DNA from 2 places in the Planctobacterium sp. R6 genome. Region 2 is predicted to be linked to the other one. Evidence: riboswitches for the same ligand, from Rfam matches in the RefSeq annotation. Region 2 holds a riboswitch; the other holds the start of a gene.

The links. Region 2 has a riboswitch for cobalamin ahead of AC0J20_RS10080 (TonB-dependent receptor plug domain-containing protein). Riboswitches for the same ligand answer to the same signal wherever they lie in the genome.
Region 1: it holds a riboswitch for cobalamin, as region 2 does, so the genes downstream of both, AC0J20_RS11000 (ABC transporter ATP-binding protein) here and AC0J20_RS10080 (TonB-dependent receptor plug domain-containing protein) in region 2, are expected to answer to the same signal.

What each region holds. Positions count from the first base shown of each region.
Region 1 is NZ_JBVTQY010000014.1:21,896-36,602, forward strand. Features, by position in the region: gene AC0J20_RS10985 (protein adenylyltransferase SelO) at 1-159, shown strand, start outside; gene AC0J20_RS10990 (hypothetical protein) at 268-936, opposite strand; gene AC0J20_RS10995 (hypothetical protein) at 966-1,124, shown strand; cobalamin riboswitch at 1,224-1,370, shown strand; gene AC0J20_RS11000 (ABC transporter ATP-binding protein) at 1,474-2,289, shown strand; gene AC0J20_RS11005 (FecCD family ABC transporter permease) at 2,292-3,314, shown strand; gene cobT (nicotinate-nucleotide--dimethylbenzimidazole phosphoribosyltransferase) at 3,319-4,389, shown strand; gene AC0J20_RS11015 (adenosylcobinamide-GDP ribazoletransferase) at 4,382-5,188, shown strand; gene cobU (bifunctional adenosylcobinamide kinase/adenosylcobinamide-phosphate guanylyltransferase) at 5,185-5,700, shown strand; gene AC0J20_RS11025 (histidine phosphatase family protein) at 5,705-6,343, shown strand; gene AC0J20_RS11030 (cobyric acid synthase) at 6,350-7,843, shown strand; gene AC0J20_RS11035 (cobalamin-binding protein) at 7,856-8,707, shown strand; gene AC0J20_RS11040 (hypothetical protein) at 8,904-10,073, shown strand; gene AC0J20_RS11045 (hypothetical protein) at 10,070-10,873, shown strand; gene AC0J20_RS11050 (hypothetical protein) at 10,860-11,735, shown strand; gene AC0J20_RS11055 (hypothetical protein) at 11,868-13,400, opposite strand; gene AC0J20_RS11060 (imelysin family protein) at 14,040-14,707, shown strand, end outside.
Region 2 is NZ_JBVTQY010000012.1:72,471-87,177, reverse strand. Features, by position in the region: gene AC0J20_RS10100 (ATP-binding protein) at 1-84, shown strand, start outside; gene AC0J20_RS10095 (hypothetical protein) at 157-528, opposite strand; gene ccoG (cytochrome c oxidase accessory protein CcoG) at 800-2,293, shown strand; gene AC0J20_RS10085 (serine/threonine protein kinase) at 2,388-3,359, shown strand; cobalamin riboswitch at 3,416-3,639, shown strand; gene AC0J20_RS10080 (TonB-dependent receptor plug domain-containing protein) at 3,712-5,565, shown strand; gene AC0J20_RS10075 (thiol:disulfide interchange protein DsbA/DsbL) at 5,660-6,283, shown strand; gene AC0J20_RS10070 (helix-turn-helix domain-containing protein) at 6,290-7,453, shown strand; gene AC0J20_RS10065 (serine hydrolase domain-containing protein) at 7,548-8,849, shown strand; gene AC0J20_RS10060 (LytR/AlgR family response regulator transcription factor) at 8,846-9,604, opposite strand; gene AC0J20_RS10055 (sensor histidine kinase) at 9,606-10,694, opposite strand; gene AC0J20_RS10050 (TonB-dependent receptor domain-containing protein) at 11,141-14,005, shown strand; gene AC0J20_RS10045 (hypothetical protein) at 14,062-14,364, shown strand; gene AC0J20_RS10040 (hypothetical protein) at 14,417-14,572, opposite strand.

The DNA of each region.
Region 1 (14,707 bases), on a different contig from region 2:
GCTGAGCTGGGTAACTATGAACTGCTTGAAGAATTACAAGCAATCTTGAATAACCCCTATGACGAGCAATCCCCTGAGACCGAAGCCAGATATTATCAGCTAAGACCTGTAGCCCTGTTTAATGTTGGCGGTGTCTCTCACTACAGTTGTTCGTCTTAACTCGCTGATGACTACTCCATGTAAGCGAAAAAACCCGTAGACGCCTGTCTGCGGGTTTACCAGGGACTAATCACCAACGTTATATTTTCATCGTTGCGATTTAAATTGCTAATTACTGACAGTCCTGTAGATATCCCCCTCCATGGCATTCAGCTCGCTAATGATAAATCCTGAATTCGCCACATCAAAACCACAACTGCAGCGGGTTTCATAGCTCTGCCTTTTCGGTCCTTCATCACCAGAAAGCGACATGACTTCAATGTGATAATCAAATCCTTTGGCATGGTCGTTATCCGTCAAAACCTGGTAGTACAGGTTGCCATTGTGCACTTTCAGATTGCGGTAGCCCTGGGGTAAGTAGACTTGCATTGCCTGAAGGGCATGGTCTGGGATCACCACCGTTTGTTCCGCAGCAAGATCCAGTTGACTGACAGCCAGGTAATGTAAGCGATTGTCTTTGCCGTCTACCAGATATAAATACTCGGGAGATTGATGGTCTGTCACCATACTGGCCCAGCGCGCTGTCAGAGACACCAGTGAATCCGTATTTTTGCGGTACAAATAGCCACGATTTTTGCCATATTCTTCGACTCTGAAATAAATCAGATTGTCATTCAGCCACTCGGCACGGCGCAACAAACCTTTAGCCGTAACCAAAGCCGCCTCAGGAGACAGATCCAGCAAGCTATTACTCTCTGACTGTAAGCTCACATCCACCAGCCAGATATGACTCCTGTCACCGACTAAAAGAGTGCTATCGTCCGGAGAAAAAGACAAAAGCCGAAATCAGCCATGAAGCGTCATGGGTGCCCACCAGCCTTGCCAGTGAAAACGCGTGTGTCATTGGCGGAACACGCACCGGTGCGCAAAAACATCAGGATCTGCCGTTTGTCGGGGTCATTGATGAGATGTTATTGTTTTCCAGAGCATTGAGTGCTGACGAGATAAACGCGTTTTCTGAATAATACCAGTGTAAACCCATATTATTTTAGCAAACCCTGTAACCAACTGGTTTTATTCTCCCCCGCTTCTGTTCAACAGCAGCGGGATTCTGCTATATTCCAATGCTGAAAAAGTGTTGAGGTGTTTTCCAGGCTTTGGGCTTCGAAAACGTAACTGGGAATCTGGTGAAATACCAGAACTGTACCCGCAACTGTAAAGATGACGGCAGGTCATTAAAGTCAGATACCAACCTCTGCACAGCGCCATTAACTCGTGCGGGAATACGCGAACGCAAGTCAGCCAAAATTCTGGGCCACCGGGCACAGGATGCCACTTGCCTGTTTATTCTCGCCTGCCATGCAGGTGGAATCTTTGTCCGACCATAATAACTTACTGGTAAACCAGGTATCGCTGAATATCGCGGATAAAGTCATTCTCGATAACGTCAGTTTTGCGCTTAATCGCGGCCAGGTACTTGGCGTTCTGGGGCCTAACGGTGCAGGCAAAACCAGTCTGCTTAAGGTGTTATCCGGGCAACGGGAATATCAGGGCTCCGTTACCTGGCAACAACAAGCCATTTGCGACTATTCAATTCAGGCCTTAAGTCAGCAGGTAGCGGTAGTTAATCAGCTCAATGACATGGTGTTTTCACTGTCTCTGCAACATGTAGTGAGGATGGGCTTACTGCCGCATAAGCAGTTGTTATCGCGCCACACCAAAGCAGATGATCAGCGTATTCAGCAGGCCATTCAGGCGGTGGGACTCACCGACAAAGTACATCAGGAGTTCAGCAAACTTTCCGGTGGTGAGCAGCAGCGGGCATTAATAGCCAGGGCTTTAGTGCAGGGCGCGCCTTTGTTAATCCTGGACGAACCGGTAAATCACCTTGACGTGTATTACCAGCACCAGACGCTGCAGCTGTTACGCGATCTGGCGCAACAGCTGAATGTCACAGTTGTGATGAGTTTGCACGACATCAACCTCGCGGCCCATTATTGCCATCAGTTAGTGATTTTAGACAATGGAAAGTTGGTAGCCAGTGGTGAGCCGAATTCGGTACTGCAACCAGAACTGCTGACCCGGGTATTTGACCTGCCCTGTCAGGTAGAACTGCAGCACAGTATCCCGAAAGTCACCTTTTCGCCTGAAGGTAAAACCTTACTGGATTTAAGCAGGTGGTCCCTTTGAACATGCACATTAAATGGGCACTACTGATTGCGCTGGCCATACTCACGTCAGTTACCTCTTTGTTTTTTGGTGCCGCAGAGCTGTCTGCGAGCAGCATCACCCAATGCCTTTTTCAGCAATGTGAAACCGCCACCGAAGAGCTGATTTTCTGGCAAATACGCGCCCCCAGAGTGGCCGTGGGATTTTTGGTAGGTGTGGGTCTGGCCATTGCCGGAGCTACGTTGCAAAACGTCACCCGAAACAGTCTGACCGACCCTTATTTGTTTGGCGTTGTTGCCGGTGCCGGACTGGGTGCCAGTATCGCCACCCTGCTGTTTAACGATGCCACAGCTCAAAAGCTCCCCTTTAACATTCTGACCTCTGAAGCCGCGTTTTCTGTGGCACTACCCGCCGCGGCATTTTTGGGGGCGTTGTTTGCTGTTGCTCTGGTGCAGGTGCTGGTGGCCAGCGCCCTGGGAAGGCGCACTGAGCATCTGTTGCTGGCGGGGGTTGCCGTGTCTTTTATGTTAGGAGCGGTTTCGCATTTTATCCTGTTTCTGGCGGAACCATTTGCCGCCAATAAAGTGGTGTTCTGGTTGATGGGTAGCTTAGCCAGAGTGGAAGCCTGGTACGCCTGGGTTATGTTGCCAATCATTGCGGTCAGTCTGGTGCTGCTGCTGTTGTGCGGACGCCAGTTAGATGCGCTGTTGCTGGGTGACGAAAGTGCCCGCTCCCTGGGTGTTAACGCGCAACGCTTACGTATGATCCTGCTGGCCATTTGCGCCGCGTTAACGGCCTGTATTGTGTCTTATTGCGGTGGAATTGGCTTTGTGGGGCTGATGATCCCCCATATTGTCCGCAACTGGCTGGGTGTGACCAGTCGCACTCTGCTCCTGGGCTGTGTCTTGCTGGGCGGCTCTTTTATGGTCATTGTAGACATACTTGCGCGTGTTGCCCTTACCGGTCAGGAGATTCCTATCGGTATCATCACCTCTGCCATAGGCAGTCTGTTTTTCTTTTTAGCGATTCGTCAACGAGGCACCTGATTTCATGTCCACTCTGCCAAACTGGTCCATTCCCGCTATCAGCCATGACCTGGATCACCATTTTAACGGGTTGATAGATAATAAAGCCAAGCCCCCTGGTTCACTGGGAAAACTGGAAACGCTGGCCCTGCAACTGGCCCGTATGCAGTTAACTGAAACACCCCACGCAGAGCTGCAAATTAACCAACCCACCATGTTAATTTTTGCTGCAGATCACGGTATCGCCAGGCACCCTGTCAGTATTGCGCCGCCTGAAGTGACCCGGCAAATGGTATTAAATTTCCTGGCCGGAGGAGCGGCCATTAATTGTTTTTGTCGATTGCACGACATCGCCCTGAATGTCATAGATGCCGGAATGCTTGAACCATTATCTCAAACTCAAAACAATTATTTTACCCAACGCCTGGGGGCAGGAACCGCAGACATCAGTGTTGAATCGGCCATGTCCGCCGCGGTTGCTGAGCGCGGTTTGATAGCCGGAGCAACACTGGCCAAACAAGCGATATTGAGCGACAGTAATGTTGTCTGTTTCGGTGAAATGGGCATTGGCAACACCAGTTCAGCAGCCGCGTTATTGTGTGCCTATACCGGTAAAAAGGCCCGGGAAGTAGTGGGACGCGGTACGGGTATCAACGATGCACAGTTAGACGCCAAAATAGCGCTTGTGGACAAAGCCCTGCGCCGAACCGAACAAATGCCAGAAGCTGAGACTAAAAATCCCCTTCTGTGGCTGGCCTCACTGGGCGGATTCGAAATTGTGCAAATCATTGGCGCCATGCTGGCCACTGCCGAGCAGGGAAAGCTCATCGTTGTAGACGGATTTATTGTCACCGTCGCGGCACTTTACGCCTGTGCAATTGCTCCGGGAGCCAGACAGTACATGGTGTTTGCCCACATGGGCACAGAACGCAGCCATCAACTTGCGTTAACAGCCTTACATGCAGACCCCCTGCTGGATTTAGGCCTGCGCCTGGGTGAAGGTACCGGTGCTGCACTGGCAGTGCCGTTATTGCGCACCGCAGCCGCGTTTTTTAATGACATGGCCACGTTTGAGAGCGCCAACGTCAATGTCTGAACAAGCAGAAAAATCCTCATTCTGGCGCGCTGAAGTCAATTATTTTCGACTGGCGCTGGGCTTTTTTACCCGTATCCCGATGGGCCGGACGGTACAATACCAACCGGAATTTATGCATACCTGCACCCGTTATTTTGCCCTGATTGGCTGGTTACTGGCGCTACTACTGGTTGCCCTGGTTTACCTGGCTACGCCCATATGGGGTAGTACGGTGGCCATTGCCCTCATGATGGTCGCCAGCGTGCTACTCACCGGCGCTTTACACGAAGATGGCCTGGCCGATACCTGTGACGGCTTCTGGGGTGGCCTAACAGCAGAACGTAAAATTGATATCATGAAAGACAGTCGCATTGGCACTTATGGTAGCTGCAGTCTGATACTGGCGCTGACATTAAAGTTTGTGCTGTTGCAATCGCTGGCACAATCAGAAATGTTGTATCTGGCCATTGTCCTGGCCTACCCGCTTTCCCGGGCGATGGCGCTGACTCATGTTCAGGATTTACCCTATGTCTCGGGTCTGGGCACGGTCAAAAAGAATAAAAGCGATCCCCTGGCAAGGCCCGTTTCCCACAAACACCTGCTGTTTGTCATCGCCACTGGCGGAATAGCGGCACTGGCTTTGCCGGTCAGCACGATTCTGATTTTGGCTCTCGGCGTACTGCTGGTGCGCTATCTGTTGCGCTTTATTATGCAAAAACACATCGGCGGTTTTACCGGCGATGTGTTAGGAGCGGCGCAACAGGTACAGGAGCTCAGCATTTATTTAATTCTGCTGGCGATGGTGGGAAGTAATTCATGATTCATCTGGTTTTGGGGGCCGCGCGCTCCGGCAAATCCCGTTTTGCCCAGCAACAGGCAATGCAATGTGATAAACCTGTGATATATGTGGCCACCGCCACCATTACGGATGATGAAATGGCCTTGCGCATCGAACGCCACAAAGCTGACCGCCCTGCTCACTGGCAAGTATTGGAACATCCCGACAACTTGCCTGCCGTCCTGGAAAACCTGAATACTGTTGATGATGCCGTCATCTTAGTGGATTGTTTAACCTTATGGCTAAACAACGAGATGTACCTCAATCCTGAGTGTCACATCGACACGCTGCAATCAGACCTGGTGCAGATACTTAAAACCAGCCGCCAAGATATCATTCTGGTGAGTAATGAAGTGGGTATGGGTATCGTGCCAGCTTCGGCATCTGCGCGAAAATTTGCCGACTGGCAGGGCTGGCTCAATCAGGCGGTAGCCGGAGCGGCTGACAAGGTCACACTGGTGGTGGCAGGTTTACCCATGCAAATTAAGGGCTGAACTCTTGGTAAAAATAGCGCACCAGATTTATCTTTTACGCCACGGAGAAGTAGCGGGTCCGTCAGCCCTGTATGGTAAAACCGATGTACCGCTGAGCCCCCGGGGATGGCAAAACATGGAGGCACAGTGCGCTCGCCTGTCACAGCTTACTCAGGTGGTTTGCTCTCCGCTGCAGCGCTGTCAGCACTTTGCCAGACAACTCAGTGAACAACGCAATCTGACATTGCAGGTATTGGACGAAATGCAGGAATGTGATTTCGGACAATGGGACGGTGTCGCTTTTGATGATATACCTCAAAGTGCCTGGGCCGAACTGGACGCATTCTGGCAGGCCCCGGCCAGTAATCCGCTGACCGATGCTGAACCCCTGACGGTCATGTATGAACGGGTTTCAGCCGGCTGGCAAAAACTGGCAAAGCAACTGGCCAGCACACAGACGCCGCAAACTCTTTTGCTTATTTGCCATGGCGGCGTGATCCGACTGTTGCTTGCCCACCTGTTAAATCTGGATTGGCGCAACCCGGCGCTATACAGTCAATGGCAAATCGGTTACGCCAGTCTCAGTAAATTCACCCTGCCTGCGACAAATCACGCCCAAGCCATTATTCACTATGTGGGGATGCCCGCAGAGCATGAGATTTAACCCGATATGTTAACGAATACACTGATGATACAGGGTACCTCTTCTGACGCCGGTAAGAGCATGTTAGTGGCCGCTCTGTGTCGCTGCCTGTATCAACGGGGGCTCAGAGTAGCCCCTTTCAAACCACAAAATATGGCGCTGAACAGTGCCGTTACCGCCGATGGCGGAGAAATTGGCCGTGCCCAGGCGCTACAGGCACAGGCGGCCGGTATTGCCCCACATGTAGACATGAACCCTATTTTACTCAAACCCAGTTCTGATACCGGTGCTCAGGTGATTATTCAGGGCAAAGCTATTACCGATATGCAGGCTGCGGCTTACCACGATTACAAAAAAGTCGCCATGTGCGCGGTACTGGAATCCCACCAACGACTGGCAGCGCAGTATGATTGCATCATTGTTGAGGGTGCAGGCAGTCCTGCCGAAGTCAACCTGCGTGAAGGTGACATTGCCAACATGGGCTTTGCTGAAGCCGTGGACTGCCCGGTTATTCTCATCGCTGATATTGATCGCGGCGGTGTATTTGCGCAGCTGGTGGGCACGCTGGAATTACTCTCGCCGTCAGAGCAGCAACGGGTGGTGGGATTTGTGATCAATAAATTTCGCGGCGACATTGGTCTGCTGGAATCAGGACTGGACTGGTTAGCAGCACGCACCGGAAAGCCGGTGTTGGGTGTTCTGCCTTTCTTACCAAACCTGCAATTAGCCGCCGAAGATGCCATTGAGACATCCCAGGCCAGCACGGCAACCGGTCCAAAATTGATTGTAGCCGTGCCTGTATTCAGTCGCATCAGCAATCACACTGACTTTGATATGTTGCGGGCTCACCCGGAAGTGAAACTGATTTATGTCCCCCCTCATTCGCGTATTCCGGCCTGTGATCTGATCATTTTACCCGGCAGCAAAAATGTACGGGCAGATTTAGCACAACTGCGCGCTATGCAGTGGGATCAGGATATTCTTCGGCACCTGAGATACGGCGGAAAAGTACTGGGCATTTGTGGTGGTTATCAGATGTTAGGAGAGTGTATTGCTGATCCCGATGGTATAGAAGGTCCGGCCGGTGAATCAAAGGGACTGGCTTTGTTAAAGCTAAGCACCCGACTGCAAGGTGAAAAACAACTGACCCAAAATCAGGGAGTCATATGCTTAACACCAGAGGGTGACGAAGCAACAATCCCCGTCAGCGGATACCAAATTCATGTGGGCGTCACCCAAACAGAAGAAAAGCGCTGTTTTGCCTTGCTGGAAAACAATCTTCCGGATGGCGCTGTCAGCACCGATAATCAGGTGGCCGGTACTTATTTGCATGGTCTGTTTGACCAGCCCGAAGCAACCCGGGGCATATTGGCGTGGGCAGGTGCAGATATAGAAGTCACTCAACATTACGAAATGCTGCAGGAAGCGGCAATTAACCGTCTGGCCGAGATGTGCGATAAACATCTGGACTGGACAAAAATAACGCCTTTGATAGGTACACTTACAGGCAGAGGAAGTTAAACAATGAGACACATGATTTTTATCCTGACGCTGTTCGCATCAGGTCTTCAGGCGCAGGAAAGCAAACCGCAGAAAGACGAACTACAGGACAAACGAATAGTAGCACTGGCCCCCCATATTGTAGAGTCTCTTTACGACATTGGCGCTGGTGACCAGATTATTGCCACCACAGAACATTCTGATTATCCGGAAGCGGCCAAAAACATCCCCAGAATTGGTAATTACGCTCGTCTGCAAATAGAGCGTATTGTGCAATTGGCACCGGATGTCATTATCGCCTGGCAAACCGGTAATCCACAGGACGATCTGGACAGGTTGAAAAACTACGGTCTGAATATTGTCTATTCGAATCCCACAACCCTTGCCAGTGTTGCAGATGAACTGCTGATGCTGGGAGAAATCACCGGACGTACTACAGCCGCACAGCAAATAGCCCGGCAATTCTCACAACGTCTCGAGGCACTTGAGTCCAAATACAGCAACGCCCGGCCCGTAACCGGATTTTACGAAATGTGGGCCAGACCATTGCGCACCGTAGCCAACAAAGCCTGGTTGCAGCAGCAGCTAGTTGTGTGCGGTGTTAAAAACCCTTTCGCGTCACTTTCTGAAGACTACCCGCTGATTGGTCTGGAACAGGTCTTGGCCAGCAAGCCTCAAATCGTATTGCAACCTACGCCTCACTCTCCACAAAACACCGATGCCCTGAACTGGCAACAATGGCCAGAAATCCCGGCCTCAAAACACGGATTTATCTTTCACCCGGACGCTGATAAAACCCATCGCATGACATTGCGCATGCTGGATGAAGTGGAAATCCTGTGCAGGCAGGTGGATAAGGCACGGGATTTTTATCTTGCCCACTAAGTAACTGACAGTAGACGGTTGACCTGACTTTACCCTTTAATTCGGCAATTGCTGGGCTAATTAATCCCTGTTTTTATCCGATAAGTTTGCTATAAACTGTATTTCACTTCTCAGCGCCGGTAACACTGGATCTGAGAAGTGATTTACAAGAACCGTTTTTCCAGAAGGAATGCAGTAACAGTGTCGGGGGTTGCAAATGGCCAAATATAGCCTGCTGTTTAAAGGACAATTAAAACAAGGTGCAGACAAAAGTAAAGTCACCGCCTCGCTGTTAAGAACGCTTAAACTGCAGGACGAATCCCGGCTGTATTCCGGCGACGCCTTTACCCTGCGAACCGGCACGGATAGAACCCAGTTACTGGCATTTCAGGCAAAGCTGGAAAAACACGGTATCCTGACCGAATTTCAGGAGCCGCAAGCGCCTGCAACCGGGTCCGGCAATGCCCCGCCTTCGCCCAAAAAAGCAAAAGACAAACCGCCCACTCTGGAACACGCAGACTTGTCTGCGCCGACAGTGAACCCGGTAGACCAGGCAGAGCTGCAATCTGGTCCGGTGTTGCGCAGTGGCAGGACCTCACGATTGCCTCTGTTGTTGTCACTGACACTGAATCTGCTGTTGTTAGGTTACATTGGTGTCAACCACATTATGGCGGATAGCGAGCTCAATATCGGAGAGTTATTTCAGCAGGAAATGGCTACCATTTCCGGGCTGTTTTCCGAAGATACGCAGCAAATTACAGAAAATACAGACACCACATCAGAACCACACACACCGCAACCTGCGCCCAAAGCGGATCCACGAATCAGCAATCCCCAACTGCAGCAACTGAGCGAGGAAAACACCCGCTTCGCCGAATTTTTCAACCTCATACAGAACAATAGTGACGGCCACTGGCGACTGGAAGATAACTTCAATATCAACAATAGCTCCCGGATCGTGTATTTCACGGCGGCAATGACCGAAGCCATGGCACGGCGCTGGACTATGAATCTGTCGAACGCCGTGTTTGAGAGCGCCTATCAACAACACTGGCAAAATCGCGAGATATTCGGTACCCACCCCGATGAGGAGTGGCAAAACCACGGTTGCGCGACGCAATCCGGTGAGCTCAGTGCCGAATCCGACAGCCCGATTTTTTCCACGCTGCAATGTGACGATCCATTAAGGGCTACCCTGCATTTTTATCGCTCGATATTGTCTGATGACAAGGTGGCAGGACTGACGAAAGTGGATGACCCAATCGAATTCGAATTTGCTGTGGGTAAAAACAATGATGTGGCTATCCGACGTGTCGACTGTGTCGGTTGCGATAAACAGGGTAAAGATTTGATGTTTTATATTCTGACCGGGGAAAGCAGACCATGAGACTATTCCTTTATTTGAACCTGCTGATGGCAGGTCTGAGTGTGTGTTGCGGCACAGCCATGGCGCAAACCCCCTCGACTCAGAACGAGCCGCCGCAAGCCTCTGTTTCCCACACCATTCCCTCTATGACTCACTTTCAGGTGAACACCAGTATGCAGCAGGCCTGTAAACAAATTATGTTAACCCCGGCGCTGAAGAAAACCCTGTTGTTCTCGCCGTTTTACAGCGACTGCTCAGAGTCAGGACTGGTGGATACGCTGGCTATGGCGGTATTAAAAAACAAAAAAGTACAGAATATCCGGCCAGGAGGTTACGAGGTTCGTATCAAAGATGGCGAGCTGCATGTGGTGGATAAAACCCTGCGGGAAATTTACAAAGAAGATTTGCCTCTGCGCATCACCATGGAAGACCACCTCAGCCATAACTCATCGCTGCAATGGGAGCTGATTTTTGATGAAGCGCCGGAGGCTGAAAACAGCGACGCTGTCCCCCTCAGCTTATATGGCTACACCCTGGTTTCCAAACAACCTGATCCGTCCCTGGTACTGGCGCTCAAGGGCCGTTTTACCCGAATCCTGGATGACCTGAACACACTCCCTGACGACAGTGTGGTGATTGGTATTGATGCCACATCCAACCTGCAGGGAGCCGGAGACTTTTACGCCGCAGCGGGTCTGCAACGCACTCACAGCAATGGCGCAAGCTATCTGTATCAGGGCATGGGGCTGGATATTGATGGCAATGGTTTATATCTGGTTCACTGGGGTATGTCAGAGGAGGTGTTCAATGAAATTTGGTAATGCATGGTTTGCGCTGTTGCTAATGAGCCCGGTGTTGTCAGCAAACTCCTGGCTGGACCTGATCGCCTCCGCGCCGGACCTGGAAGAAAACCTGGTGATCTGTGGTGAAATTTGCGCTACAGATATATCCGACTCCGGCGCCATCATGGCATTAGCCAGTTTTAAACGCGGTAAACCACCTTTGATACGCTACCGCTACGGCGGAAATTCCGGGCCGCCGGGGATCGGGCCTGAAGAACGGCAACTGTATCGCGCTTTCTTTAATTTCAATGCCGCGTTTGTGCAACAGGTAGAGGCGGAATCGCAAATTTGCCTGAGCGCCTATGAAAGCGAAGGAATTGCAGCCTTTGACCAACCAGCCTGTATTAATCATTTGTCTTATCGTTACTTATTTAGCCACAACGGCAATCACGACAGGTATAACCCTGCTTTAGCAGCTACAGATTACCGCATGATGTTGCCCTTAAGCCCTCCTTATCTGCCGGGCATGGCTTTCAATGGTATGACTGACACAGCCTGGTGTCATAGCAGCGTTAGTCTGTTAGAACACTGGGCCGGTGAAATTCTGGAAACCGTAGACTGGTGGCAGCCCCATTTTGGCAAAGAAAACGTCGATCCCTGGACAGAAGAAGAACTGGCATTTTTTGACTATGCCAATCAAATGCGCGCCGGATTCCGGCAATACTGTGAGGAGCTGCCCGGTCATCTGCCAGGTTATTTCGAGCTGTATTATAAAACCCGAAAAATCAACAGCACCCGTTTTGATTCGCTAAATCCGGTGGGGGCGGTGCCACGCACCTTGAAACCCAGGCGCCTCACTATTCCCACCTTAAATCAGGGTCGCAGAAAGGTCAAAATCTGACAGTGAGTGCCACCTGCAGGCACGGGTACAGAAATTAGAAAGGCAGCCTTAGCGGGCTGCCTTTTTATTTACATCAACTATGCCGGCCTTTGTCGTAACTTTAAAGGCCGTATACGCTTGCAACAGCGTTGCTTAGTTACCCGGTTTAATTACGACCAGGCGCGCACCATTGGCATCATAGTTTGTGGTCATGGCTACGCGAGTGCCATCAGGCGACAGTGCTGCGCCGAAAAACTGGGCGCTCACCGACGGGCTGCTCAGTTCAATAATGCCATCACCGAATACGCCAGTATCTGGCTGACCATCTACAGTCAACACATAAGCCGCAGGCACACCACCAAAACGACCCACAATCACAGTACGTCCATCTGGCAATACCACCAGGTGACGCGCGCGATCTTCACTGGAAGGGAAACCTTTGCCTTCACTTTGGATCACTGCCGCACCAGATACGCCATCACCAAAGGTCAGATCCTGACTGGTAGAGACACCAGTAGAGGTTCTGAATGCCACCATATCCTGGGCAACATACGACTGATGACCGAAGGAAGATTCAAAGCCTGAACCTGTGGCACCGCCGTAACCGGCCAGAACGTAAGAATTCGTGCTTTCCTGCAGACCAACTGCATAGGCTTCGGCAAAGCCACCATCGACCTGGAAGGGGTTAAACACTGCTAAACCTGGTGTTGCAGCTACCAGATTCTCTTCATCGCTGTAACCAGCAAAGGTGTCATCCATTGAACCGTCTTCGTTAAGACGAATCGCCATCACATGGTGACGAATGCCATCGCCCAGGTTGTTGTAACCAGCAGCAACAATCTTACCGTCAGCTTCGACGATACCGCGACGTTGGTTGTCGCCAAGTCCTAATCCACCCGCATCAAAGGAAAATGCCACGCCACCATTGAATGTTGCGTCCGTTTCGATACCAGTGTCGGTAACAACAACACGGGTAATGTAGCGATCGGTATCGGTACGGGTACCGTCATTGGCAGAACCGTTACCGAATACCACCACGCGATCAGTGGCGACACTGCGGTCAACCTGTAAGTCCCAGATAAAGTCCTGTACTGAGTCACCTGGGAAATCGGCGTTGTCAGCATCGGCATAGCCAAATACCACTTCCGCTTTGCCATCTGCATCACCCCAGCCTGTGGCCAGTTCGCCTTCTGGCGTTACGCGGAAAAGAAAAATTGAACGTCCGCCAGTGGCTTCAGCGGCATTTACCGCAAATACCACATCACCGCTTTGCAGCTCGGCGACACCCAAAGATTGCTCGTCACTGCTGCTCAGTTCTGTTGTTGCCTGAACTTCAACAAAACCGTCGCCGCCAAACGCCGTGTCCGGTGTCCCGTCAGCGAACAGACGACCGACTACGGCCATTCTCGTCGCATCATCCGTGCCCACAAAACCAGACACGTAAATTTTACCCGCCTGGTCGCCAACACGCGCGTAGGTCAGGCCGCGAAAATCGTTGGCTTCCGGATACACCCGGTCAACAACGATCTGAAGAGAAGCACCGTCTACGCCATCTGTACCATCAGTACCGTTTGTGCCATCTGCACCAGGAGCACCAGCGGCGCCATCGACACCATCGTCTCCGTCACAGCCGGCAAGACCCAGAAATGCGACACTTAGCAGGGTCAACATAAACTTTTTGTTCATCTTGTATGTTTCCTATCAGTTTTGAAATTTTGTTCTTATCGCTGAAATAAGCGCGGAGTTGAATCCACACTAACGTCGAGATTTTAGTAACAATAAAAATCTCCTCAAAAACGATAATCGGAAGTATTATCATTAAGGGGAAATAAGTCAACCTTAGCAATGCCTGTTAGCCACCTGCGAGCTGGCCACACTAACTCCACACAATCGCCGCATTAGCGCCTACAGACTTACCCGGCACCCATTTTTTTAGCTAATGTAGCGTTCATTTGACAAAAAAGATAAAAATGAAAACAATCCGCATTTATAAAAGTTACGTATGATTGTCGCAATTACCCTAATTAGATGCGAGAATTCAAATGATAGCTGTTAGCAATACTGTTTTTATACACCCACGGGGGTGATTGACAGGGCGAATTTAGCAATATTTACAACACGTTGGTGACACGACCAGGCTGGTCGGGATGCCAGCCTTAATAACTCAGCACAACCTCAACTATGCGCAAAATTCACTTTCAATACGTTGTAGGCACAATCAGTGCCTTTGAAGGCTGCGAAAATTTTGACAATAACCTGAGTTGTAGATTGTAAAACATGCAACCAAACAACCCGAGCACAACGTTGAAAACAAGGTTTAAACACATGAAAACTCGTTTAATTTCCGCAAACAAGCACAAGCAGCGAGCCGCTTTTCCCGTGGCGATTGCCAGCCTTTTGACCCTGTTGGCAATCCCGCAATTATCACTGGCTCAGCCCGACCAAGACTCAGCAATGCTGGATTATGATGGTGACGGTGTGGATGATATCGCGTTCAGAAGAGCATCCACCTTTGAGACCATAGTGTATCGCTCTTCTGATGGCCAAACCCACCAGGTTGAGTTTGGCAAACGTGCCGGGGATGTCCCGGTTGTCGGAGATTTTGACGGAGATGGGATTGCCGATGTCGCTGTTCGCAGAGCATCGGGGCAGATCTGGTATGTCCAGAATTCCAGTGGCACCGATCGCATCAGTGGCAATAGCGATGGTGTGACTCGTATGCGCTTTGGTTTGCGCAGTGACGATATTCCGGTGCCCGCCGACTACGACGGTGACGGTATTACTGATTTAGCGGTTCGCCGCCCTTCTACCCAAACCTGGTATATTCTGAATTCCTCAGGCGTTGATACCCTGACAGGTAATAGCGACGGCATAACTCGTCGCCAATTTGGTACACAGAGCGACGACATCCCGGTACCCGCAGATTATGATGGCGACGGCAAGGCCGACCTGGCAGTGAGACGGCCCGGCACACAGTTTTGGTATATTCTGAA
Region 2 (14,707 bases):
CACCATGGTAAAGTCTGGGTGGAAGACAGCCACCTGGGCGGCGCAAAGTTTGTGCTCAGTTACCCGACTAACAGTCAAATCTAGAAGCTGGTAAGCGTTATTGCATGAGTTTTGTTGTGTTTGCTGGGCATGAATCGCGGCACAGTCCGAGTGAACCTAGCTGTTTTTGGCCGGAAAAAGCACCCGGCTACTGGCAAATTCTGCACACACCACACGCAACGTCTCCCCATACACATAGGGGTTTTTGTCATCGCCTTTGCAATAATCGTCACTGAACTTAATCATGCGTGCTTTGTTTGTGGTTAATTCGTTAAGGTACTTTTGTTGCGGCTCACTGAGTTTCGCTACGTGCGGCTGAAGATTGGAGCGCAACTCAGATAACTGCTCGCGCTCGGTGTAATCGGACGCATACACAAACCAGCTGGCAACTTCTTCCTGCACATCTTGCAGCAGATATTGCGCAAAGGATGTTTGCAACACAGCAAACAAAAATGCGATCTCGATAAATATGATAAATCCACGTTTCATTGCGTTAAATCAAAGCCTGACTTCATTTTAAATTTTACTCTATATCGGAACTGACGCCACCGTTGATGAGTATGATTTTTGATAATCAATTCTCAATTATTGCCACCGGCAAAAAAAAGCGCCAACGGACATCAAACCGGGAGAATCCAATACACCCCGTACATTAGATATAACGAATTAAACCCAAAATAATTCCATGGAAGCCGCCATGAACAATTGCCAAGCTGATATAATCAGCAAGAACACAAAAAACAACACCCTACAAAATGCTATGAGTGATAAGCCAGTTGATGGACAAACCGGGACTTCAAACCCCTCTGCTGCCGCGGTTAAGGTAACGCCGGATCAGCAAATCCCGGTAAAAAACATATCTCCCATCAAGATCCACAAACCGGATGCAGACAAACAGGATCACTATACGCCCCGCAGCCATGTTTACGTTCGTCAGGTAAAAGGTTCACTGGAAACTTTTCGGCGCTTTTTTGGGGGGTTCTTTATCCTGCTATTTGCCGGCCTGCCCTGGCTGCAGTTTGGCGGACACCAGGCCATTTTATTTGACTTAGAAGCACAACGCTTTCATATCTTTGGCATGACTCTGTGGCCACAGGACCTGACCTTACTGGCATGGATTTTTATCATTTCGGCCTTTGCATTGTTTGTGGTGACCACTTTTGCCGGGCGGGTCTGGTGCGGTTTTATGTGCCCACAAACCACCTGGACCTATATGTTTATCTGGTTTGAGCACAAAATCGAAGGGCCCAGAAATAAGCGTATCAAGCTGGACCAGCGAAACATGGATTTCGATAAGTTTTGGCGCAAGAGCTTAAAACACTTGTGTTGGTTTCTGGTGGCGTTAGTCACGTCGCTGACCTTTGTGGGCTACTTTGTGCCAATTGACCGCTTATTTGCCGAGTTTTTTACTTTGCAAAGTGGTTTCTGGGTGTCGTTCTGGGTGCTGTTTTTTACGTTTTGTACCTATGGTAACGCCGGCTGGATGCGGGAAATTATGTGTACCCACATTTGTCCTTATGCGCGTTTTCAGTCCGCCATGTTCGACGCCGACACCTTTACCGTGGCCTACGACGCCAAACGCGGTGAAAAGCGCGGCCCCAGAGGACGCAAAATGAGCCAGCAAAAGATCCAGGAAAAAGGCCTGGGTGACTGCATTGACTGCAACCTGTGTGTACAGGTTTGCCCTACCGGTATTGATATTCGCAATGGGCTGCAATACGAATGTATTAATTGTGGGGCTTGTGTAGACGCCTGTAACGGCGTGATGGATAAAATGGGTTATGCCAAAAACCTGATCAGCTTTACCAGCGAACATCGCCTGCAGGGCAAATTTACTAAAATATTGCGCCCCAAATTAGTGGGCTACGTGGTTGTGCTAAGTGTCATGGTGGGTTTGCTGGCCTTAGAGGTAGCCACCCGGGTACCTCTCGAAGTGGACATTATCCGCGACCGCAACGCACTTTACCGCGAGACCTTTGATGGTCTGGTTGAAAACGTCTATACCCTGAAAATTCTCAACAAATCTCAGCAGGCATTTACCTATCAGGTCTCGGTGACCGGCTTACCTGGCCACAAGTTTATCGGTGACACTGAGATCAGAGTCAGGGGCAGTGAAGTTTTTACCCTGCCGGTCAGCGTAGCGATTGATCCCTATGAATTAGACGAGCGCGTTACAGACATTCGCATACAGGTGCAGGCAGTGGAAGACCAATCCATTAAGGTTAGCCAGCCCAGTAAGTTTTTATATCGCTGAGGCAGTCACATCGAGAGGAAAGCTGCTGAGATCATAGACAGTTCCCCGTTTTCTTCTACAATGGCAGCTCACATTTAGATGACAGGGTAGCTTTTTGGCACAATTCAATTTCTCTGGTCTGACACCGGATCTGATTCTCAATGCAGTGGAAACCACCGGCGTATATCCGGTGTCGGGATTATTGCCGCTCAACAGCTACGAAAACCGGGTTTACCAATTCCTCGCGGAAGACAACCGTCGCTATGTGGTGAAGTTTTATCGCCCGCAGCGCTGGAGCGATTTACAAATTCAGGAAGAACATGATTTTACTCAGGAGCTGGTAGAACACGAGGTGCCCATTTGTGCGCCCCTGCGCTTTGACAACCAAAGCCTGTTGCAGTATCAGGATTTCCGCTTCGCGCTCTTTCCGTCTGTGGGTGGTCGTCAGTTTGAAGTAGACAACCTGGATCAACTTGAATGGATGGGCCGTTTTATCGGCCGAATCCACCAGGTTGCAGCGCGAACCCAATTTCAACACCGCCCGGCGTTAACCCTGCAGAGTCATTTGCTGGAACCGAGACAACAGTTAGCGGAAAGTACACTGGTGCCGGAATCTCTGAAAACCGCCTTTTTTACCATCCTGGATGTGTTGTATCAGAAAGTACAGGAATACTACCGCGATATGGCTTCGATCCGTTTGCACGGTGACTGTCACCCGGGCAACATCCTGTGGCGGGATGGTCCCACGTTTGTGGATATGGATGATTGTCGCAGCGGCCCGGCGATTCAGGATTTGTGGATGATGCTCTCGGGCGATCGCAATAATCAGCTGTTACAGTTAGATACGCTGGTGATGGCCTATGAGGAATTTTATGAATTCGATACCGCCCAACTGAAACTGATTGAGCCACTGCGCGCTATGCGATTGGTGCATTATATGGCCTGGCTGGATAAGCGCTGGCAGGACCCTGCGTTCCCGCAAGCCTTTCCCTGGTTCGGTAGCGATAAATATTGGGAACAACAGATACTGAGCCTGAAAGAGCAGGTGGCTGCACTGGAAGAGCCGGCACTAAAGCTCACCCCATAAAACCTCCCTGAGCCATATCGCAACTGCATAAAAACATTACATCTTGACCATTTTAGGTATAATGCCTGCCGTCAGGTGCTTACGGCGAAATATCCTCCTCAATGTAAGTTAAACGGGAAGTAGGTGTGATCCCTACGCTGCCCCCGCAACGGTTAGTAAACAGATAAGAGATCCCATTTCTTATCGGTCTTCATCACACGCCACTGTGTTAAACGGGAAGGCGATGAATGCTGCTTTTGGCTGTTTATAAGCCCGGATACCGGCCTGCTCAGGTTCCTGTTATGTCACCAGCACACCAGGCTAACAGGGTTAAGTTAACGCATTCGGGCGGAATGCCAAACGAGAACACACAATGAAAAAAACACATCTTAGTTTGTGCTGTGCAGCATTGCTCAGCAGCCACACAGCATTTGCAGAATCATCCTCAGAGACCAGCTTAGAACAAATCAGCGTTGTATCGGCAAGACTGGCACAAAATATCAATGAACTCAGCGCCAGTGTTGTCGTATTAGACGAGCAGGACATCAGCGCGCGTTACCAGCTATCAGTGGCAGATACCCTGCGAACGGTGTCTGGCGTTAATGTATCCAATTCAGGGGGCGCAGGTAAAACCACGGCGCTGCGTATCCGCGGCGAAGAAAGCTTCCGAACTCGCCTGTATGTTGATGGCGTAGAACTCACCGATCCCACGGCACCCCAGTTAACGCCGGTGTTGGATGACCTGTTGCTCAACAATATTTCGCGCATCGAAATTTTAAAAGGGCCTCAGGGATTGGTTTACGGTGCCGATGCGGGCGGTGTGGTCAGTATCACCACCAAACACACGGAACAGAATATTGCCGGTAGTTTTGCTGCAGAAGCAGCGGGCTATGGTACCCGTCAGTATGCCGCCACATTAACCCTGGCCAACGAAACCTCTGGTGTCTATCTGTCAGCTACAGATTTCAGCACTGACGGTATCAACGCGCAAGTATCGGACACCTCCGGCGAAGAAGATCCCTATGACAACACCACCTTGCATTTGCGTGCCAATCACCAGTTTAACGATGCTTTAGGCGTACAACTGGTGCTGCGCAACACCGAAGGTGAAACTCAATATGATGGCTGTTATGACAACACCACCTTTGCGCTGATCAACAACTGCATTACCGAATCAGAACAAACCAGCGTGCGACTGTCAGTTAACTACCAGGCTCAGAACGGCCACCACGAGCTGGGCTATGCGATTACCGAAGTAGAAAAAGACTATTTCAACAATGGTGAATTTGGCTTTGGCAACGACGGAGAAATTACCAGGCTGGATTACCATGGCTGGTTTGAATTTGGTGCAGACACCTTGTCATTCGGTGTGGATATCAAAGAAGAGCAGGATAATATTTCGGGGGAGTCTCGCGACAACCGCGGCTATTTCGCAGAGTGGATGAGCCAGCGAATAGACAACCTGAATATCAATCTGGGTGTGCGCTACGACGACAATGACACCTTTGGTAATTTTACCTCCTGGCGAGGCGGTCTGAATTACCTTATCCCCTTGCAAAACGCCCAGTCTCTGCGCCTGAAAGCCACCTGGGGTACCGGATTCAGAGCGCCGGGTTTGTATGAACAAGCTTATAATGATGGTCCTTTTGCCTTTGGAGATGCGGCCGGATTACAACTCACCGAAGAAACCAGCAAAGGTTATGATCTGGGTGTCATCCATCAGATCAGCAAACATACCTGGTGGAGTCTGACCTGGTTTAATCAGGAAATTGAAGACGAAATTCAGTTTGATGCGGTGAGTTTCCAGGGATATTTGCAAACCCAGGGCACAAGCGAATCCGAGGGTCTGGAATTAGAAGCGGAAACCCGCTTGTTTGAAAACGGAAAACTGTGGTTCAACTACACGCATATGGACACCGAAGATAGTGCCGGTAATCAGCGTTTACGCAGACCGGAACAGGTGGCGAATGCGGGCTATCAGCACACTTTTAACAATGGTGACACCCGTTGGTCATTATATGCCCATATGGAAAAAGACGCCGTTGATATCGGTAACACCCCGTTGAACAGCTACCTGGTATGGCATGCAAACTTAAACTGGGATCTGAATGCCAACTGGGCATTAGGCGCCTATATCAACAACCTGTTTGACCGCGATTATGCCGAAGTAACCGGTTACAATTCTTACGGTCGTTATGCCGGAGTTAAGCTAACATTAAGTTTCTAAAGTAAATAATCTACACTCTGAGTCCCTGACGGGTTCACTCCGGTGAATCCGTTGTGGTACTCTTTTACAGAATAAATAATCAGGTGTATTACTAATGAAAAAGTTTTTAGGATTGATGTTTGTAACCTGTCTGATGGCATTTAACCTTCAGGCACAGGAGTTATGGAAAGAGGGCACTCACTATAAAGTGATTGCAGAAGAAGCCTCTGAAGATAAAAACATCACCGAGTTCTTTTCCTTCTGGTGCCCTCACTGCTACAACTTTGAGCCTCTGGTAGCAGAGATGAAGGCGAAAAAAAGCAAAGATGTAAAATTTGAAAAAGTACACGTTAACTTCATGCCTTCTGCCGGACCCGATGTACAGGATGCAGCCACTAAAGCCATGATGGTAGGACGCACTCTGGGTAAAGAGCAGGAAGCCTTAATGGCCATTTTCGAACATATTCACAAAAGCCGTAAACTGATAGCCGGCACCGAAGATTTGCAAAAGATTTTTGCACAAATCGGTGTATCAGAAGAGGAGTTTAACAAGGCTTACAAGAGCTTTGCAGTAAACGGACAATTCAAGAAAAACAACAATACCGTGCAGGAGTTTCGCAGACATGTGAGCGGTGTGCCCAACTTTATTGTCAATGGCAAATACCAGGCGACCTTCGCCAGAGGTATGAGCGCTGATGATATCGTTGACCTGGTTGTCTGGTTAAGCACTCTCGATTAATCCCCGATGGAGAGCAAAGCAGCGGCTTTGCTCTCCACCTTTCAGCCCGCTGCTGAATATGAATTCACTAATCACTTTTACGGCGCCAGGACTATTGTGATCACATTTTCCGGCTGGCAACTGGCTGACATTATTCTCAGGGCCCTGGCGGTCGGACAACTTACAAGTTTAATCTTTGCCCAGCGACACGCCATCCGCAGTGCCGCCTGGATTGCCAAAACCAGCGTGATGTTGTGTGTGATTGCCTACCTTGCACTTACGGCCCCGGTGAGCAATCACCATTATGGTTGGTTGCGCCCGCCATTGTTGCTGATCACCGATCTAACCGCCTTCGCCTTACTCAATTACTACTGGTTTAGCGTTTACGGTAAATCCTTATGGCAGGCCTTACCGCTGGCGCTGCAGATCATTGCCCTGACATGGCTCATGGCTCTAGTGGTTCTTTTTTTTGGTTATGACGGTAATCACCTGCTGCACGATATCAATCACCTTGTGGGCTTTTTGCTACTCTGCGCCATTTTGCTGGATTGTATACGCGGTTACCAGGATGATCTGGTGGAGCGCCGCCGACTGTTCCGGCGCCTAATGATCGCCACTATCAGTGCTTATATGCTGGGATTAACGCTGCTGGAACTTACCGACAGCCATCTTCGGGACAATGTGATTTTTAGTCTCGGTAACGCCATCCTGGCCTGTTGCTTTATCAGTGTTTTAGTGTGGCGACAATTCCGCCGGGAAAGCGATAAAACCCATGTCACCACAGATAATAACCACCAGTCAGTTATCAATTTGACAGCTGATAGTCCCCCCTCAGAAGAAACATCGCCAACAGTTTTGTCCCCGGAGATTCAGCGTCTGGTAGATACTATGCAGGGCGGTTTTTATACTCAACACGATGTTTCTGTTGGCAAACTGGCTTCAGCTTTACAATTACCGGAACACCAATTGCGCGCTTTAATTAACAGGGAAATGGGGTTTGACAACTTTTCTCAGTTTGTGAACAGTTACCGCATTCCTGCAGTGTGCGCCAAACTTCGTGACCCTGCCCGTAAAAAAGACCCGATCCTCACCATTGCACTGGAAACCGGCTATAACTCTGTTGCGTCCTTCAATCGGTCCTTTAAACAACAACAGGGAATGACACCCTCGGAATTTCGTGCGCAATTTTAAAAAATGATCAGCATTTTTTATTTCTGATAAGACTGCCCATTTTCTGCCTTATACCCTGAATCACATTAACCATGTATTCAATTCAGGATTCACAATGCTCAAAAAAATATTCTCAGTTGTCGCCCTGCTGTTAGTAGCTGGGTTATATTTAGGCGAACCCGTTTATCAGTTTTATGCCCACAGAGGAAAAGTCCCGATGCCGTTTTGGGGCTATGTGGATATTCCCCAGGACATTCCCTCCCGCAACGAAGTACACCAGGCGGAATATCAACAGGCCGCCGAAAGTGCCTTAACGTTACTCAAGGCGCATCGCCAAAAAATCAATACACCGGGCATATCTGCTGCCGTCGCGATTGATGGTGAAGTTGTCTGGGCCGGTACCGCAGGTTGGGCAGATATTGCTGACAATCGCCCTCTTACTCCGGACAGTCAGTTTCGCATTGGCAGCACCTCGAAAGCGTTAACCGCCACCCTGTTTGCGCGTATGGTTCAGGATGAAAAACTGACACTGGATACGCCACTAAATCAGTTAACCCTGGGCAGTCGCAACCCCCACTGGCAAAACATCACGCCCAGGCAACTGGCCTCCCACACGGCAGGTTTGCCCCACTATAAAGAAAACACCGAAGCCGTTGGCCTGTATCGCAGCATTGCACTCAATAGTTCCTACCGCGATGTACTGGATGCAGTCGCATTGTTTGATGACAGTGACATGTTGTTTTCTCCCGGAGAAGATTTCAGTTACTCCAGTTATGGCACCGTCCTGCTCAGTGCCGTTTTGCAGGAAACCGGTGGTAAACCCTATCAAACCTTAATGCAGGAAACGGTTTTAAAACCGCTGACGATGGTCCATACCACACCGACAACGGTGAGTGTGCACGCCGAACAGGAAGCCGCCAATCTGGCTACCTTTTATTGGCGCGAGGATGAAAGTCTGCCCAGAGTTCGCCCATGGCGCGACGTCGATCTGAGCCATCGGCTGGCGGGTGGCGGTTTTATTTCCACGCCCTCAGACCTGGTCAAATTGGGCAGTGGATTTATCAACAACGATTTTATATCTGAACCGGTTCGCGCCGCTTTCTGGACACCTCAGACACTTAACAACGGCGACGTTAACGAACAGCACTACGCGATTGGCTGGCGGGTTCATGACAGCGATCTGGGCGAAGGCATTGGCAAAGTAAAAATTGCCAATCACGGCGGTGTATCCAGAGGCTCCCAAAGCTGGCTCATGGTGATCCCACAATACAGGATGGCCATTGCCGTGAACATTAACAGCAAAACAGAAACCTTCTGGGACTTCGGCAGGATCTCCTTTCCGCTGGCCCGCACATTTATCCTGTCCCGTACATCAAAGGATCAGAGTCTGAGCGCTCCCCTAAAAGCTGAAAATTAGGCTTCGACAAAGGACAAGACTTTGTGCTTATTGGCGCGGGACACCGTCAGCTCCAGGCCGTCCCGCAATTTAACTTTATAGTCACCGCGCTCATTGGGTAACAATTCACTGATATAGGAAATTCGCACAATTGAAGAGCGATGTACCCGGATAAACTCCCTGGGACTTAACTGGTTTTCGATGCCATTCATGGCTTCGCGGTGCAGAAATTGCTGACCGTTGTTCAGATGAATTTCTACGTAATTCCCGGCACCAAGAATGTAATTGACATCACAAACGTTTACCAATCGAATGCGTTTTAAGTCTTTGATAACAATACGACTTTTAAAACGTTGCTGACGTTCCTCTTGCATCGCATCAAATAGCTCCCCCAGTTCACTGTAGTTAATTCGCTGGGTATATTTCTGACACTGTAATTTGGCCCGCTCCAGGGCCTTTTCAAAACGGTTGTCATCAAAGGGTTTTAATAAGTAATCGATAGCGTTGAGTTCGAACGCGCTGATAGCATACTGATCGTAAGCCGTAACAAACACCACAACACACTGCTCACCGATTTCTTTTGCCACTTCAAGACCAGATTTACCCGGCATTTCTATGTCTAAAAACACCATATCTGGTTGTAGTTCTCTGAACAGGGTCAGTGCCTGTGCGCCGTTTCCGGCCACCGCAATGTCGGTGATTTCAGGCCTGTCCTGCAACAACACCTGTAAGTTTTGTTGAGATAGTTGTTCATCATCGACTATCAGTACTTTCATGCTATTCTCCCGTAGGCAGGCGCACCAGGGTTTCAAAGTAACCGTCACGGCATTGCCTTAACTGCAATAAAAACTCATCGCCATATATCCGGCTCAGACGCTTGCGGCTGTTTTCTATGCCGATACCAAACCCCTTATGCGGACTGTCAGGAATAAACTTGTTGCGCAATCGCACCAGTAATTCATCGCCCTGCTGCGTGATAGACAGTTGGATCAGATTTTCGTCAGACTCTAATTGTGAGCCGTGTTGCACTGCGTTTTCCACCAGTGGCTGTAACAACATAAAAGGCACATCGTACTGCAGGCACTCATCGGCTACTTCCAGCTCAACCTGCAATTTATTGACAAATCGCATCTGCTGAATGGTGAGATAACTTTTAATAAACTCCACTTCCTGAGACAAGGGTGTCATTTCGTTATTCTGATGTTCGAGCACTTTTCTCAGCATCTGGCTCAATTCGCTCAAAGCCAGCAATGCTTTGGCTTTGTCCTGCAGTCGGATCAGGCTGGCAATACTGTTCAGTGTATTAAACAAAAAGTGAGGATTAAGTTGCGCTTTCAGGGCGTCCAACTCAGTTTGTAATAGCAGGTGAGCCAGTTCGCGATTGCGCTTTTGTTCATCGGCGGCGCGAGCCTCATACTTGCGCGTATAGGCGATACACACAACAGAGACGTAAACTATAATGTCAAAATAAAAGGGGCCGGTGAGTAATATCGGTAACAGCTGTGCAATGCTTTCCCAATGCAAATTTCCAAAACGCATCAGGGTTGCCGTCAGCACCGACATCACCCAGTACATGGGCATCGTAGCGAAAAACAACAGGATGTTATCAACAACAGACAACCAACGCTTATTTTGCCGCTCCGGCATCATGGCTACACACGCCGCTACCACAGGCGCAAACCAGATAAAGTTGCCCCACCAGGGAATAAACTCCAGCCAGGTATGCAGGTAACTGGCTTCCTGTCCGGCATTCAGTTGTCTGGAGTAAGATAGCCAGGATGCGATACTGTTTACGCCCAACCATACCAGGGTATTGGTGAGAAAAAAGGCCCGTCCGGGGATGTGTGATAAAAATCGTCGGTACATCAAATCGGTGAAGTGTTAATCAAACAAGCATTATTACGTTACCCGCTACCTGACGCAAATATCCGCACTTTACCCCACCCGAAAATCCATACCATAGCGGCACCTTTCGCCCATTTTTTAAACCGAAAGTTTACTGTCAACCTGTCAATTCCTGCCTTTCAAAAGGCTTTTCCGCCAGCTTATACCGCGCTACCTCCCTTTCACACCACATCCCGTATTACTGCCATCTCAACACTGTATTGGGCTGCTGCAGATTATTCAAACCCACTGAAATACGCTTTCCTCCCAATCACCCCCTGATCCTGCCAGCCAGTGGATCACAGCTAGCGGGGGAAATGCCGGGGGCTTAATTTTGCTCACTGGATTCGTCCAAAAATAATCATAAAGACACGTGCCAATGCCCGCTGCAATGTATTGCAACTGGCATCGGTACCCAGGAGAAACACATGTTTAAGTACAATAAACTAACGACAGCACTGGCCGTTGCCCTTATGGGTGGTGCCTTTTGCTCCCCTACACTTGCTCAGGAATCACCTGACAGCGCGGACCAGGTGGAAAAAATCGCGGTGACCGGCTCCCGGATTCAACGCAGTAATCTGGTCAGCACCAGCCCGGTAACGGAAATATCTTCTGAGGATATTGCTATTTCCGGTGTCACGCGAATAGAAGACTTATTAAATGATATGCCGCAGATTTTTGCGGCCCAAACCTCGGCCATTGCCAATGGCGCCACCGGAACAGCCACAGTAGATTTGCGTAACCTGGGGTCCACCCGTACCTTAACCTTGCTAAACGGTCGTCGACTGCCAGCGGGCTCGCCGCAAGCCGGTGGTATCGGAGCAGATATTAATCAGATACCCGCCGCACTGGTAGAACGCGTAGAGATTCTTACCGGTGGTGCATCGGCCACTTATGGTTCTGACGCAATAGCTGGTGTGGTTAACTTTATTCTGAAAGAGGATTTTGAAGGCGTCAGTCTCGACTACCAATACAGTTTCAATCAGCACAACAATGATAATGACCGCCTGCAACAACTCAATGCCGATGCGAATTTTAATGCACCGAATGGCAGTGTCACGGATGGCAAAACCCACGACTTCAGCATTATTCTGGGTGCCAATACCGCTGATGGTAAAGGCAATGTTACCCTTTACGCCACCGTGCGTGACGTGGGTGCGGTCGTTCAGGGGGATCGGGATTACGCCCATTGTGCAATCAGTGGTGTACCCAATGGTTGTGTTGGTTCAGGTACTATCGCGGAAGGCCGCGTAACTGACTTTTCCAGCTATGATTTTATCGTTTCCGGTGATCAGTTCCTCAACCGCAATGGTGAAACATACAACTATGCGGAAGTAAGTTATTACCAGCGCCCGGATGAACGCAAAACATTTGGTGCATTTGGACACTATGAACTCAGCGAAAAGCTGGATATCTATGCCGAAGTGAACTTTATGGACGACCGCAGTGTTGCCGGTGTGGCACCCTCAGGCGCATTTTTTGTCACCAGTACCTTAAACTGTAACAACCCACTATTGTCCGAACAGCAATTTGACATGTTGTGTGCGCAACGCGGGTTTGATCAGGATGATGTGGTCAATGCGTTTGTCGGAAAGCGCAACGTCGAAGGCGGACAGCGCCTGGATGATTTGCGACACACGTCATTTCGCGGCGTCATCGGTGCTCGAGGCTATTTAGGTGATAACTGGAATTATGACATCTTTGCCAACTATGGTTCAGTGACGTTCAGTCAGTTGTATAAAAATGATCTGTCAATTACCAATCTGACCCGTGCCCTGAACGTCGTCACCGATCCCAACACCGGCGAACCTGTGTGCCAGTCGGTTCTTGATGGTACGGATCTTAACTGTGTGCCTTACAATATCTTCACCACAGGTGGCGTTACTGATGCGGCACTGGCGTATCTGAACCTGCCACTGGTATCAAAGGGCAATACCGTCACCAAACAGATCAGTGGTTATGTATCGGGCGACCTCACCAGCTATGGCGTAAAAATGCCGGGCAATACCAACGGAGTCAGTGTAGTGCTGGGTCTGGAACACCGGGAAGAATCACTGGAATTCGATCCCGATGCAGCTTTCCAGTCAGGGGACGGTGCTGGCCAGGGCGGTCCCACAGCGGCGGTGTTTGGCGAATATGACGTTGATGAACTGTTCACTGAACTGAGTGTGCCGCTTCTGGAAGATGTCGCTTTTGCTGACCAAATCACCCTGGACCTGGCCTATCGCTATTCAGATTATTCCACCGGACAAAGCACCAACACCTACAAATACGCTGCTGACTGGCAGGTAAACGAACAGGTTCGCTTCAGGGGCAGCTTCCAGCATGCTGTCAGAGCCGGTAATGTGCGCGATTTATTCCGTCCACAATCACTGGGTTTATACAACATGAACGAGGACCCCTGTGCCGGAGCAAGCCCCTTGTATACTTTTGAACAATGCGCCAATACCGGGGTAACCCAGGCACAATACGGCAATATCGCTGATAATCCGGCGGGCCAGTATAACTCCATAACCGGCGGTAATCCGGATCTGGAGCCGGAAGAATCCGATACGGTCTCTTTTGGTTTGATTTTAGCGCCGGAATTTTTGCCCGGATTCGATTTGGCACTGGATTACTTTAACATTGACGTGCAAGGTGCCATTGCCAATGTACCGGAGCGCTTTATTCTGGATCAATGTGCCTTCACCGGTGCCGATGAATTCTGTAGCCTTATCAATCGAGACCCAGGCCGAGGTACGTTGTGGATTGGCAACGACAATATTGTGGCCACCGATATCAACATCGGCTTCTTTGAAACCTCGGGAATTGATTTTGATGCCTCTTATCGCTTTGAACTGGACGATATGGGCGCCGTGAAGATCAACCTGGTGGGTACCTATTTGACAAAATGGGATCAAAAATCCACTCCGGACGCTCCGGTGGTTGAATGTAAAGGTTACTGGGATCGTTCAACCTGTGGTGCCCCTACCCCCGATCTGAGACACAACCTGAAAGTGACCTGGGAAACCCCATGGGATGCGGCAATTACTGCGACCTGGCGTCACTTTGGCGAAACTGACGAGCTGAACGATGGACCGACTACGTTGTCTGCACAAAACTACCTGGATATTGCCTCCACCTGGCAAGTAACAGACAGTACCGGGCTGCGTTTCGGCATCAACAATCTGCTGGACAAAGAGCCACCTATCGTACCTAACACGCCATCAGGTATCGGTAATGGCAATACCTTTCCTGGCCCGTTCGACGCCATGGGAAGATACATCTTTGCCGGTGTCAATGTGAGCTTCTAATGGGATCAGGCCACCTTCGGGTGGCTTTTTCAGTTTGCAATAAAAAGGAGAAATCGATGGTAAATCGCCGTTATTCAATCGTTGCCAGTCTGGTTTTTGTGCTGGTAAGCGGTTGCAGTTCCAACTCCACAGAACTGGCGCAAATCAACCAATGTCAGGAAAATAAACAACTTCCCGAGTGTCTCAGTGAAGAACAAAAGCAACGCCTGGGCTTCGAATGTAAAAATATCACCGTCACCGGGTCCAGACTGCCGGTAAAACAATGTACAACCGCCGCACAACGGGCTGCTGCCAATGCTGCGGCTAAAGATATGGTCAACAGAATGCAGGCCCAGGGCCAACCACAAAAGGGCAATTAGCCTTACTTAAGCTGTCAGCCTGGCTACCCAAATACACATGACAAGTCTGAGGTCAGGGTTCCGTCGTATAACGACGGGCGTCCTGTATACTGGGAAAGAGTTTCAACAACAACGAGTGTGCCTGCTTCGCCAGGCGCTCATCCTCTGATTTATCCAGCATCCATAACCAGGTGGTTATCATTGATTTCGAAATGTTGAAGCTATTCATCCTAAACGCCTGCTCAAAAGTTAACATTAACAAATCGCCTTTCGGTAATTATATTAGTCGCAGATTGGTGATTTGTGAAGCACATGGTGATATTTTTTCTTACCCCAAAAAAACACCAGAAGCAACAGAGCAGAT